One region of the Pseudoxanthomonas sp. 134C1 genome, then DNA from elsewhere that is predicted to be linked to it. Evidence: riboswitches for the same ligand, from Rfam matches in the RefSeq annotation. Region 1 holds a riboswitch; each other region holds the start of a gene.
What was found. A riboswitch is a leader RNA that binds a small molecule or an ion and turns the genes downstream of it on or off. The one in region 1 is predicted to bind cobalamin.

Region 1 (3,272 bases):
TCTCGCAGCTGATGCTGGCGATTCCGATGTGCCTGCTTTACGAAGCCGGCATCATCGCCGCGCAATGGGTCGCGCCCAAACCCGATCGCGACGATTCACGCACGCCGCGCGACGCGTGATCGCGTCAACCTGAACTCTTCTCCACATCGCTGAAGCCGTCCGCGGGATCCATTCACGCCGCGACGTTGCGGTTCATCCTGCCTTTGCCAGACTCGGCCGCGCTGGAGTGAACGAGAAGGAACACCGCGATGACGCAACGCTTGGGTGCGATCTGCCTGCTGGGCCTGCTGTCGGCCTGCCAGCCTGAACATCCGGTCGACACCGCGCGCGCCGCATCCGCCGCACGCGTGGCGGAAGCGCCGCCGCCGCCGGTGTCGGACGCCCAGGCGTCACGCATCGCGTTGCAGGCGCAGTTCGTCGACGAGGCGCTGGGCGTGGCTATCCTGCCCTTGCCGGGCTTCACCCTGCGCCGCGATTTCCGCCGCGATTATCTCGCGACCGACGACTGGAAGACGTTCGCCAAGCCGGACAGCCGCGGCAAGGCGCTGGCCGCGCTGATCCTGGACGGCTCCAACGAGATCACCGCGGCGGAATTGCGGCTGGGCATCAGCGATGATCCCGACGCGGTGGCCGCCTGCCTGGAGGTCTCCGACTCGGCATTGCCGTCACCGCGCGATGAAATCCGCATCGATGGCCAGCCGTTCCGGCATTTCCGCGCCAGCGATGCCGCGATGAGCCATTACCTGACCGTGGACGCCTACCGCGCCGTGCGCCAGGAGCGCTGCTACGCCATCGACCTGCTGGTCGTCGGCACCCGGCCGGAGGTCTACGATCCGCCGCGCACGCCGCCTTTCGATACCGCCACCGCGCAGGCGCGGCTGCGGGAAGCCCTGGGCGCCATCCGCTTCGTGAAATAGCGGATGCGTGGAACGCCCGTTGCTGCGAGGAGTGGCGTTCCACAGTCCATGCATCACCATATTTGGTGTTGACGCTCCCATGTGCCCCCACTATCTTGTGGCTGTCGGTTCTCCCGGTCGCACGCCGGGGGATGAAAAGGGAAGCCGGTCGAATGCCGGCGCTGCCCCGCAGCGGTAGGTGGAAACGAACCCGTCATTGGCACTGAGGCGCCTTGCCTTGGGAAGCGACGGGCTAGGAGGAAGCAGGGCTTCCGCGTCCACGAGTCCGAAGACCTGCCGACAGCCGCGCGTTGCACACCGCGCGGTGCCGGCCGCGGAATCTCCGGGGGGAGATGGCTGGTGAAGCAGGCCGGCCATCCGTTCCCACGGTCGCGGCCCCTGCGACGCCGCTTCCCCACCCTGATGCTCCATACGGCCTTCCGCTGCCTGCGAGGGACAGGTCGCCGCGTGCATCACGCATGGAGGAAGCCCCGTGACCCCGACCGATACCGCCGTCGCTGAAACCGACGTCTCCCCGTCCCAGAAGGACGCATTCCTGTTGACCTCGCCGCCCACCGCAACCGCGATGAGCGTGACCAAGCGCAACGGCAGCCGCGAGCCGGTGGATCTGAACAAGATCGTCCGCGCGGTGCAGCGCAGCTGCGAAGGCCTGCACGCCATCGACCCGATGCGCGTGGCCACCCGCACCATCTCCGGCCTGTACGACGGCGCGAGCACGCGTGAACTGGACGAACTGTCCATCCGCACCGCCGCGCTGCTGACCGCCGAGGAACCCGAATACAGCCGGTTGGCCGCGCGCCTGCTGGCCAGCTACATCGCCAAGGAAGTGACCGGGCAGGAAATCCATGCGTTCTCGCAGTCGGTGACGCGCGGCCATGAGGTCGGCCTGATCAACGATCGGCTGTTGAATTTCGTGCAGACCAATGCGCGCAAGCTCAACGACGCGCTGGATGCCTCGCTGGATCTGCATTTCGACTATTTCGGCCTGCGCACCCTGTACGACCGCTACCTGCTGCGTCATCCGCACACCCGCAAGGTCATCGAGACCCCGCAGCAGTTCTTCCTGCGCATCGCCTGCGCGCTCAGCGAGGACGTGTCCGAGGCACTGGCGCTGTACCGCCGCATGGGCAACCTGGACTACCTGCCCAGCTCGCCGACCCTGTTCAATTCCGGCACCACCCACGAGCAGCTGTCCTCGTGCTTCCTGCTGGACTCGCCGCAGGATTCGCTGGAGTCCATCTACCAGAAGTACGGCGACATCGCCCAACTGTCCAAGTTCAGTGGCGGCATCGGTGTCAGCTATACGCGGGTGCGTTCGCGCGGCTCGCTGATCAAGTCGACCAACGGCCATTCCAACGGCATCGTGCCGTGGCTGAAGACGCTGGATTCCTCCGTCGCGGCGGTCAACCAGGGCGGCAAACGCAAGGGCGCCGCCTGCGTGTACCTGGAAACCTGGCACGCCGATGTCGAGGATTTCCTCGAACTGCGCGACAACACCGGTGACGAATCGCGTCGCACCCACAACCTCAACCTGGCCAACTGGGTGCCGGATCTGTTCATGAAGCGGGTGGAGGCCGACCAGGAATGGTCGCTGTTCGATCCGCGGGTCGTGCCGGAGCTGACCGATCTGTACGGCGAAGCGTTCGAGCAGGCCTACCTGCAGGCCGAAACCCAGGGCAGGGCCGCGAAGGCGGTGCCGGCGCGCAAGCTGTACGCGCGGATGATGCGCACGCTGGCCGAGACCGGCAACGGCTGGATGACCTTCAAGGACAAGTGCAACCGCGCCAGCAACCAGACCCTGCGCGCGAACAACGTCATCCACCTGTCCAACCTGTGCACCGAGATCCTGGAGATCACCTCGGCGGAGGAAACCGCGGTCTGCAATCTGGGTTCGATCAACCTGGCCCGCCACTTCGACGAATACGGCGACTTCGATTTCGAGCGTCTGGCCGAAACCGTGCGGCTGGCGGTGCGTCAGCTGGATCGGGTGATCGATCTGAACTTCTACCCGATCGAATCGGCGCGTCGCGGCAACCTGCGCTGGCGTCCGGTCGGCCTGGGTTGCATGGGCCTGCAGGATGTGTTTTTCCGCAAGCGGCTGGCCTTCGACAGCGCCGAGGCACGCGCGCTGTCGCAGAAGATCGCCGAGACCATCTACTTCCACGCGCTGGAAACCTCGTGCGAGCTGGCCGAGGAACGCGGCCGCCATCCGTCCTTCGCCGACACCCGCGCCTCGGCCGGTGAGCTGCAGTTCGATGCCTGGAACGTGGCGCCGCGGGACGGCGCACGCTGGGACGCGTTGCGCGCTCGCATCCGCGAGCACGGCCTGCGCAACTCGCTGCTGATCGCGATCGC
Region 2 (3,272 bases), on a different contig from region 1:
GCCTGTTGACCGGCGATGACCGGGGGCTGTCGGCGGCCATCGACGACTACCTGCGTCATCCGACCAGCCAGTCGTTCCGTGACGCCGTCGCGCTGGGGCAGGCGCGCCTGGACGCGCAGGCGGCACCGACGCGCCCGGACCCGCCGCAGGCCGAACCCGCGCCGCCGGTCCATGCACCGCCGGTCTTGCGCAGGTAAAAAAAGCCCGGCGGTTGCCGGGCTCTTTTCGTTGCGGTTCCGCGATCAGCGCCTGGGCTGGTAGCGCAGGCTCAGGCCGTATTCGCGGCCGGGCTGGTTGTACCAGGCGATGGTTTCGTACGCGCAATCGAACACGTTGTCGACCTTGGCCAGCAGCGTCCATTCCGGGGTGACCGCGTACTCCAGCCGCAGGTCGGCGGTGGCGAAGCCGCCCAGGCGGGTGGCGTTGCTCAGTTCGTCGTAGCGGTAGCCCGCGCCGCTGACGGTCGCGCCGATACGGAAGTCGCCGAACTGGCGGTCCACGTCGATGCGGCCGGTATCGCGCGCGCGACGCGGCAGCAGCTTGTCGTTGTTGCTGGCGCTGCGGTTGCGCGGATCGGTGTGGCTGAGCTGGGCGGAAAGATCCCAGCCGGCCAGCGTCACGTCGACGGTGAACTCGGCGCCGCGGATGCGGGCTTCATCCACCTGCACCATCTTGAAGCGGGTACCGTCATAGGTGATCAGATCGTCGATGCGGGTCTCGTACAGATCCAGCGCCCAGCGCCAGGCGTCGCCACTCTGGGCGATGCCGACGTTGAGGCTCCTGGACTTTTCCGGCTCCAGATCGCGGTTGCCGCTCCACGGGTCGTACAGATCGCTGAAGGTCGGCGCCTTGAAGCCGGTGCCGTAGGTCGCGCTGAGCTTGAAGCCACGGCCGAAACCCATGCCCCAGCCGAGGTTGCCGGTGGTGTGGTTGCCGAACTGCTCGTTGTCGTCGTTGCGCACGCTCGCCTGCAACTGGTGCGCGCCGAACTTGCCCTGGTACTCGACGAAGCCGGCGGTGTTGCGGCGGCTGTCGGCGGCGTAATCGGTGGTGCTGTCGAGGTGGTCGATGTACCAGTCCGCGCCGACGGTCAGCAGCTGATCCCGGCCCAGTCCGATGTCGGCCTGCGCGCTGGCGGTGTTGCGGTGGGTGTTGTGGGTGCTGTCGTGGTCGACTTCGTTGCGGTAGTTGTCGGTCTCGTTGTCGCTGCGGCCGACATTGACGGTCAGGGCGAAGCGGTCGGTCGGCACGTAGCGGACCTTGCCGTTCAACACCTGCTGCACGTTCTCGGTGTAGTTGTAGTAACCGTCGTACTGGTTCGCGCCTTCGGCGCGCAGCGCGCTGGCTTCGGCGGTCAGCGTATCGGTCAGCTTGTAGCCGCCACGCAGGCTGGCCGAAACGTTGCGGTAACCGTCGCGGTCGGGTTCGTCGGCGTAGCAGCCTCGGCCCTGCGATGCCGAGCCACGGCAGGCATTGATGCCGTCGGTGCGCTGGTAGGACGCATCCGCGCCGAACCAGCCGCGTTCGCCGCCACCGCCGAAACCGGCGCTGGCCTGGCGCAGGCCGTTGCTGCCGCCGCCCATCTGGAAGTGCGGCGTGTAGGCGCCCTGGTTGCGGCGGGTGAAGATCTGGATCACGCCGCCGATGGCCTCTGAACCGTACAGGCTGGAGTTCGGGCCGCGCACGATCTCGATGCGATCGATCTGCGCCAGCGGCAGATCCGGAATGGCGGCGGCGGCGAAATCGGCCGAATTCACCCGCACGCCATCGATCAGCACCAGGGTGTGGCTGGAGTTGGTGCCACGCAGGAACAGCGAGGTCTGCTTGCCCGGGCCGCCGGCGTTGGTCAGGTTGATGCCGGCGCGACCGCGCAGCAGATCCTGCAGCGAGGTCGCCTGGCTGCGCTCGATGTCGGCGCGATCGATGACCTGCACCGGCGCCAGGCTGTCTTCCAGCGCGATCGCGGTGCGGGTGCTGGTGACGACGACTTCGTCCAGCTCGGTGGCGGCGTTCTGGGCGAGGGCCAGGCCCGGAAGCGCCAGCGTGACGGCCAGGGACAGGGTACGGATAGGTGGCATTGCAATCGGCTCCATGCGCCGCGCGCTCCCGCGCGGCATAACGGGGGGAGGCGGCAACGCGGGAACGGGAAGACAGCGGAAACGGCCGTGCGCACGGCGCTCGCCGCCGCAACGCCCGCCGCGTCGCAACCAGTCGTCTTTCGGGCCGGTCTCCGGGCTTGCGAGCGCGATGGCGGACCATCGCCGGCCGGGGCGCCTTCCCGTGCGGATGCACAGTGGCGTGTGCCCTGTCCTGACTCGCTTACCGTTGCGGGGGCAGCGCCGGAATCACCCGTCGCGTCGCCGGAGAGGCGGGCGCGGGTTCACCGGCTTCCCGTTTCAACCCTGGGCGGAACCGCCCGCGGGTCACCAGAAAGCGCGGAGATTCTAGCAGAAGCGCGCCCCCGGCCCCATCGGCGTCCCGATGGCCGGGCGGCGGCGGCGGCTCCCGTAGAATCCCGGTTCCCTCCGTCGCAAGAACTCCGCACGTGTCCCAGGACTGGATCCACGCCGACTGCCGGCAACCTTCTTCCGAACACCGCGAACGCGCCCGCGCGCGCCAGGACGAGCTGACCAAGCCGCAGGGCTCGCTCGGCCGCATCGAGACCCTGGCGGTGGAACTGGCGGCGTTGCAACATCGGGATCGTCCCGTGGCGGCACGGGTGCCGGTGGTCGTGTTCGCCGGCGATCACGGCGTGGTGGCGCAGGGCGTGTCGGCGTTTCCTTCCGAAGTGACGGTGCAGATGCTGCACAACTTCGCCAACGGCGGCGCGGCGATTTCTGTGCTGGCGCGCGAACTCGGCCTGCCGCTGCGGGTGGTGGATGCCGGCACCCGCGCCACCCACGCCATCGCCGGTGTGCAGACCGACAAGCCCTGCCACGGCACCCGCGATTTCAGCGTCGAAGCGGCGATGAGCGAAGACGAACTCGCGCATGCGCTGGCCGCCGGCCGACGCGCCATCGAGGCGGCGGAGGAGGCGGATCTGTTCGTCTTCGGCGAGATGGGCATCGGCAACACCACCGCGGCCAGTGCGCTGGCCTGCGCGCTGGCGGATCTGCCGCTGGACGAGCTGGTTGGCGCGGGCACCGGATTGCAGGGTGATCGCATCGCCCACAAGCAGCAGGTGATCGCGGACGCGCTGGCGCTGCACCGGCCGCACATCGCCGGCAGTGGTGATTCCGCGCGCGAAACGCTGCGCCGTGTCGGCGGGCTGG
Region 3 (3,272 bases), on a different contig from region 1:
CCAGGTTGTCGTAGCGCTCGCCCACGCCGACGACGCTCGCGCCCAGGCTGAAGCGGCCGAAACGCCGATCCGCGTCGATGCGGCCACTGGCGCGCGCGCGGCGCGGCAGCACGTTGTCGTGATTCGGATTGTCGCCGTCGTTGCGCGGATCCAGGCGGGTCAGGCTGGCGCGCAGATCCCAATCCTTCACGCGCACCCCGCCCTCGGCCTCGATGCCGCGGATGCGCGCCCGATCGATGTTGTTCGGGCCACCAAAGTCGCCGAGCGAGGCATCGAACGCAATCATGTCGTCGATGCGGGTGTCGAAGGCATGCAGCGCCCAGCGCGCCTTGCCGTGTTCACCGCGCAGGCTCAACTCGAAACTGCGCGACGTCTCCGGACCCAGTTCCGGATTCCCATAACCGGGAAAGTACAACTCGTTGAAGGTGGGCGCCTTGAACGCCGTGCCGTAGCTCGCGCCCAGTCGCAACTGCGGGGTGAAGTTCCAGCCCCACAGCACGCTGCCCGTGGTTTCGCCGCCGAACTGGCTGTCGTCGTCGCGCCGCACGCCGGCCTGTACCGAATGATCGCCGAAGTCCTGCTGCCACTGACCGAACAGACCGCGGTTGATGCGGTGATCGCGCGCGTAGCGGGTATTGCTGTCCACCTGATCGGCGGACCAGTCGAAACCCAGGCTCAGCAGCCCGCCACCAACGCCCAGATCGGCCTGCAACGAGGCCAGTTTGCGGCGCGTGTCGAAATTGGAGGAATACACGCCGTCGAGGAAGTTCTCGCTCAGATCCGCGCTGGTTCCCGCGCTGGCGGTGATGCGGACCTGGTCGTTGGCGGCGTAGCGTATCCGTCCGCCCACCACCTGCTGGACGGTGTCGGCCTCGTTGTTGAGGCTGCCGTCGTATTCGTTGCGTCCTTCGGCGCGGAACAGCCGCAGTTCCGCATCCCAGTGCTCGTCGAAGCGATAGCCGCCCTGCAGGGTCAACGACGTGTTGCGGTAGCCGTCGCGGTCCGGATCGAAGTTACGGGTTCCCCGATAGGCATTGATGCCGTCGGTTTCCTCGTGTCCGGCCTGGATCGCATACCAGCCGCCGCCGGCTGCGTCGCCGCTCCGGCCGCCCGCGCCCACGGAAACCCGGCGGGTGCGCTCGCTGCCGACGGCCGCGCTGAAGTTGGGCGTGAACGCACCGTGCGGACGACGGGTGAAGATCTGGATCACGCCGCCCAGCGCCTCGGATCCATACAGGCTCGAGAACGGGCCGCGCACGATCTCGACGCGTTCGATCTGCTCGACCGGGATGTCCTGCAGCGACGCCCCGCCACTGGTGGCCGATCCCAGCTTGATGCCATCCACCAGCACGAGCACGTGATCCGATTCGGTGCCACGCAGGAACACCGAGGTGGATTTGCCGGGACCACCGTTGTTGGCGAGCGAGAACCCCGCCCGTCCGGTCAGCAGATCCGGCAGCGAAGCCGGCTGCAGGCGTTCGATTTCCTCGCGGTCGATGACGGTGACCGCGGCCAGCGTCTGATCCTGGGTCTGCGCGGTGCGGCTGGCGGTGACCACGACACCGTCGAGATCGGTGGGACTTTCGGCGAATGCCGGCGCGACGAGGAAAGGGGAAGACAGCAACGACGCCGCCAGGCGATGGCGACGGAAGAACGATTGCGGATGCACGGACACACTCCTTGACCGCGCCTGCCCGCGCGGGAACGTTGGATAAGGACAGGCGGAAAGGGAGTGTCATGGCAGCCCGACACGGATCGAGCCCCATGACATCGCCCACCGCATGTCACGTCGCTCAAAGGCCGGTCTCCGGGCTCGCGAGTGAAGCGTGGCCGTGGGCCGTGCTCCGGATCCGCGCCTTCCCATGCATCAAGCACAGTGGCTGTTTGCGGACCTTGTCTCGCCTACCGTTGCGGGGGCAGCTCCGGAATTGCCGATCATGCATGCACGATCAGGCGCACCGGATTCCCGTTTCAACCACCGGCCAGGCCGGCGGTCACCTCAGGCGGCGCGAGTATAGCAGTTGGCGGGAGTGCCGCTCCGGTGCCTTGCGTGGTGCCGGAGCGGTCTGGCAGTCGCGCTGATCAGCGGCCGACGGGCGCGGATGCCGCGGTGGTCTCGCGACGCAGCGTCACCGGAATCGACTTCACCCGCGCGTCGAGTGCCTTGACCACATCGGCGGTCAGGTCATGGCTCATGTTGCCGGCCAGCACGGTGCCGCGATCGATCAGCACGCCGCAGCCATGCTGCTTGTAGGCTTCGGCGATCAGCGGCTGCGCCGCGGTGGAAATCTGTTCCAGGACGCCTGACCGGGTCGCCTCGATCTCGCGCGAACGCTGTGCGGCGCGTTGCTGCACCGCCTGCGCTTCCTGCACGGCCTTGGTCTGCTCCGGCGTGAGTTTGTCGGCAGTGATGTTTCCGCGCAGGCCGAGACGCAACAGTTCCGACTCGGCGCGGCCCTTGTCACGCTCGATCTCGGCCTGCGCGTCGGTGACCAGCTTCTGCAATTGCACGCCGGCGTCCTTGCCGGCGGCGGCATTGGCGAACACCGCTTCGCGGCTGAGATAGCAGACGCCTGCCACCGCCGGACCTTCCATCGAGGCGACCCCGTCGGCGGCGTGCGCGGCGGCGGTGGAGAACGCCAGCACCAGCAGGATTGCGGTGCGGCGGTACATCGGGGTGAGGGACATGGACATGGCGATACCTGGTTCGAAGGGAATGAAGGGAAAACGCTCAGGGCGCCAGCAGATCGTTGAACCGGCCCAGCGAGGCCAGGTGAAAATGGACCAGCGCCAGCCAGCCCTTGCGATGCCAGTCGACGATCACCGCATCCGGCAATGCGGCGAACCGCTCGGCGTCGACCACATGGAAGCCATCGACACTGGAACGGCGGCCATCCGCGAAAGCGATGTTGGCGCTGCGTTCGATCAGCAGTCCCTGTTCGGCCAGGGCCGCGGCGAACAGGCGGGTGGCCTGGTCCTCGCGGGTGAAGGTGTCGCAGAACTGCAGGGCCTGCCGGGTCAGTTCGCTGAGCTGGCCGTCCTCGAACAGCGGGTTGCCCTCCTCGCCCGACCGGATCACCGCATCCGCGCCGGCATCGATGGCCAGCACGTAGCCATCCGGCTCTCCGGTCTGCACGAATACGAACGGATAACGGCGCACGTACGCGGGGACGTAGGCGTTTTCGGCCCAGGCGCCGTCATTGACGAAGCGGTTGCGGCCGGCTTCCACGCCCAGCACCGCGAGCGGCGTGTGTTCCGGACCGGCGAACACC

Region 2: linked by a shared signal. The riboswitch ahead of btuB (TonB-dependent vitamin B12 receptor) and the one ahead of AC3DEZ_RS00905 (ribonucleoside-diphosphate reductase subunit alpha) in region 1 are both predicted to bind cobalamin.
Region 3: linked by a shared signal. The riboswitch ahead of btuB (TonB-dependent vitamin B12 receptor) and the one ahead of AC3DEZ_RS00905 (ribonucleoside-diphosphate reductase subunit alpha) in region 1 are both predicted to bind cobalamin.

The regions. Positions count from the first base shown of each region.
Region 1 covers NZ_JBYMTH010000001.1:205,137-208,408, forward strand. Annotated here, with positions in the region: gene tatC (twin-arginine translocase subunit TatC) at 1-119, shown strand, start outside; gene AC3DEZ_RS00900 (hypothetical protein) at 249-917, shown strand; cobalamin riboswitch at 1,006-1,212, shown strand; gene AC3DEZ_RS00905 (ribonucleoside-diphosphate reductase subunit alpha) at 1,483-3,272, shown strand, end outside.
Region 2 covers NZ_JBYMTH010000008.1:291-3,562, forward strand. Annotated here, with positions in the region: partial or broken gene AC3DEZ_RS14555 (hypothetical protein) at 1-197, shown strand, start outside; gene btuB (TonB-dependent vitamin B12 receptor) at 243-2,078, opposite strand; cobalamin riboswitch at 2,205-2,446, opposite strand; gene cobT (nicotinate-nucleotide--dimethylbenzimidazole phosphoribosyltransferase) at 2,546-3,272, shown strand, end outside.
Region 3 covers NZ_JBYMTH010000010.1:6,906-10,177, reverse strand. Annotated here, with positions in the region: gene btuB (TonB-dependent vitamin B12 receptor) at 1-1,675, opposite strand, end outside; cobalamin riboswitch at 1,782-2,017, opposite strand; gene AC3DEZ_RS16370 (OmpH family outer membrane protein) at 2,083-2,694, opposite strand; gene AC3DEZ_RS16365 (SapC family protein) at 2,732-3,272, opposite strand, start outside.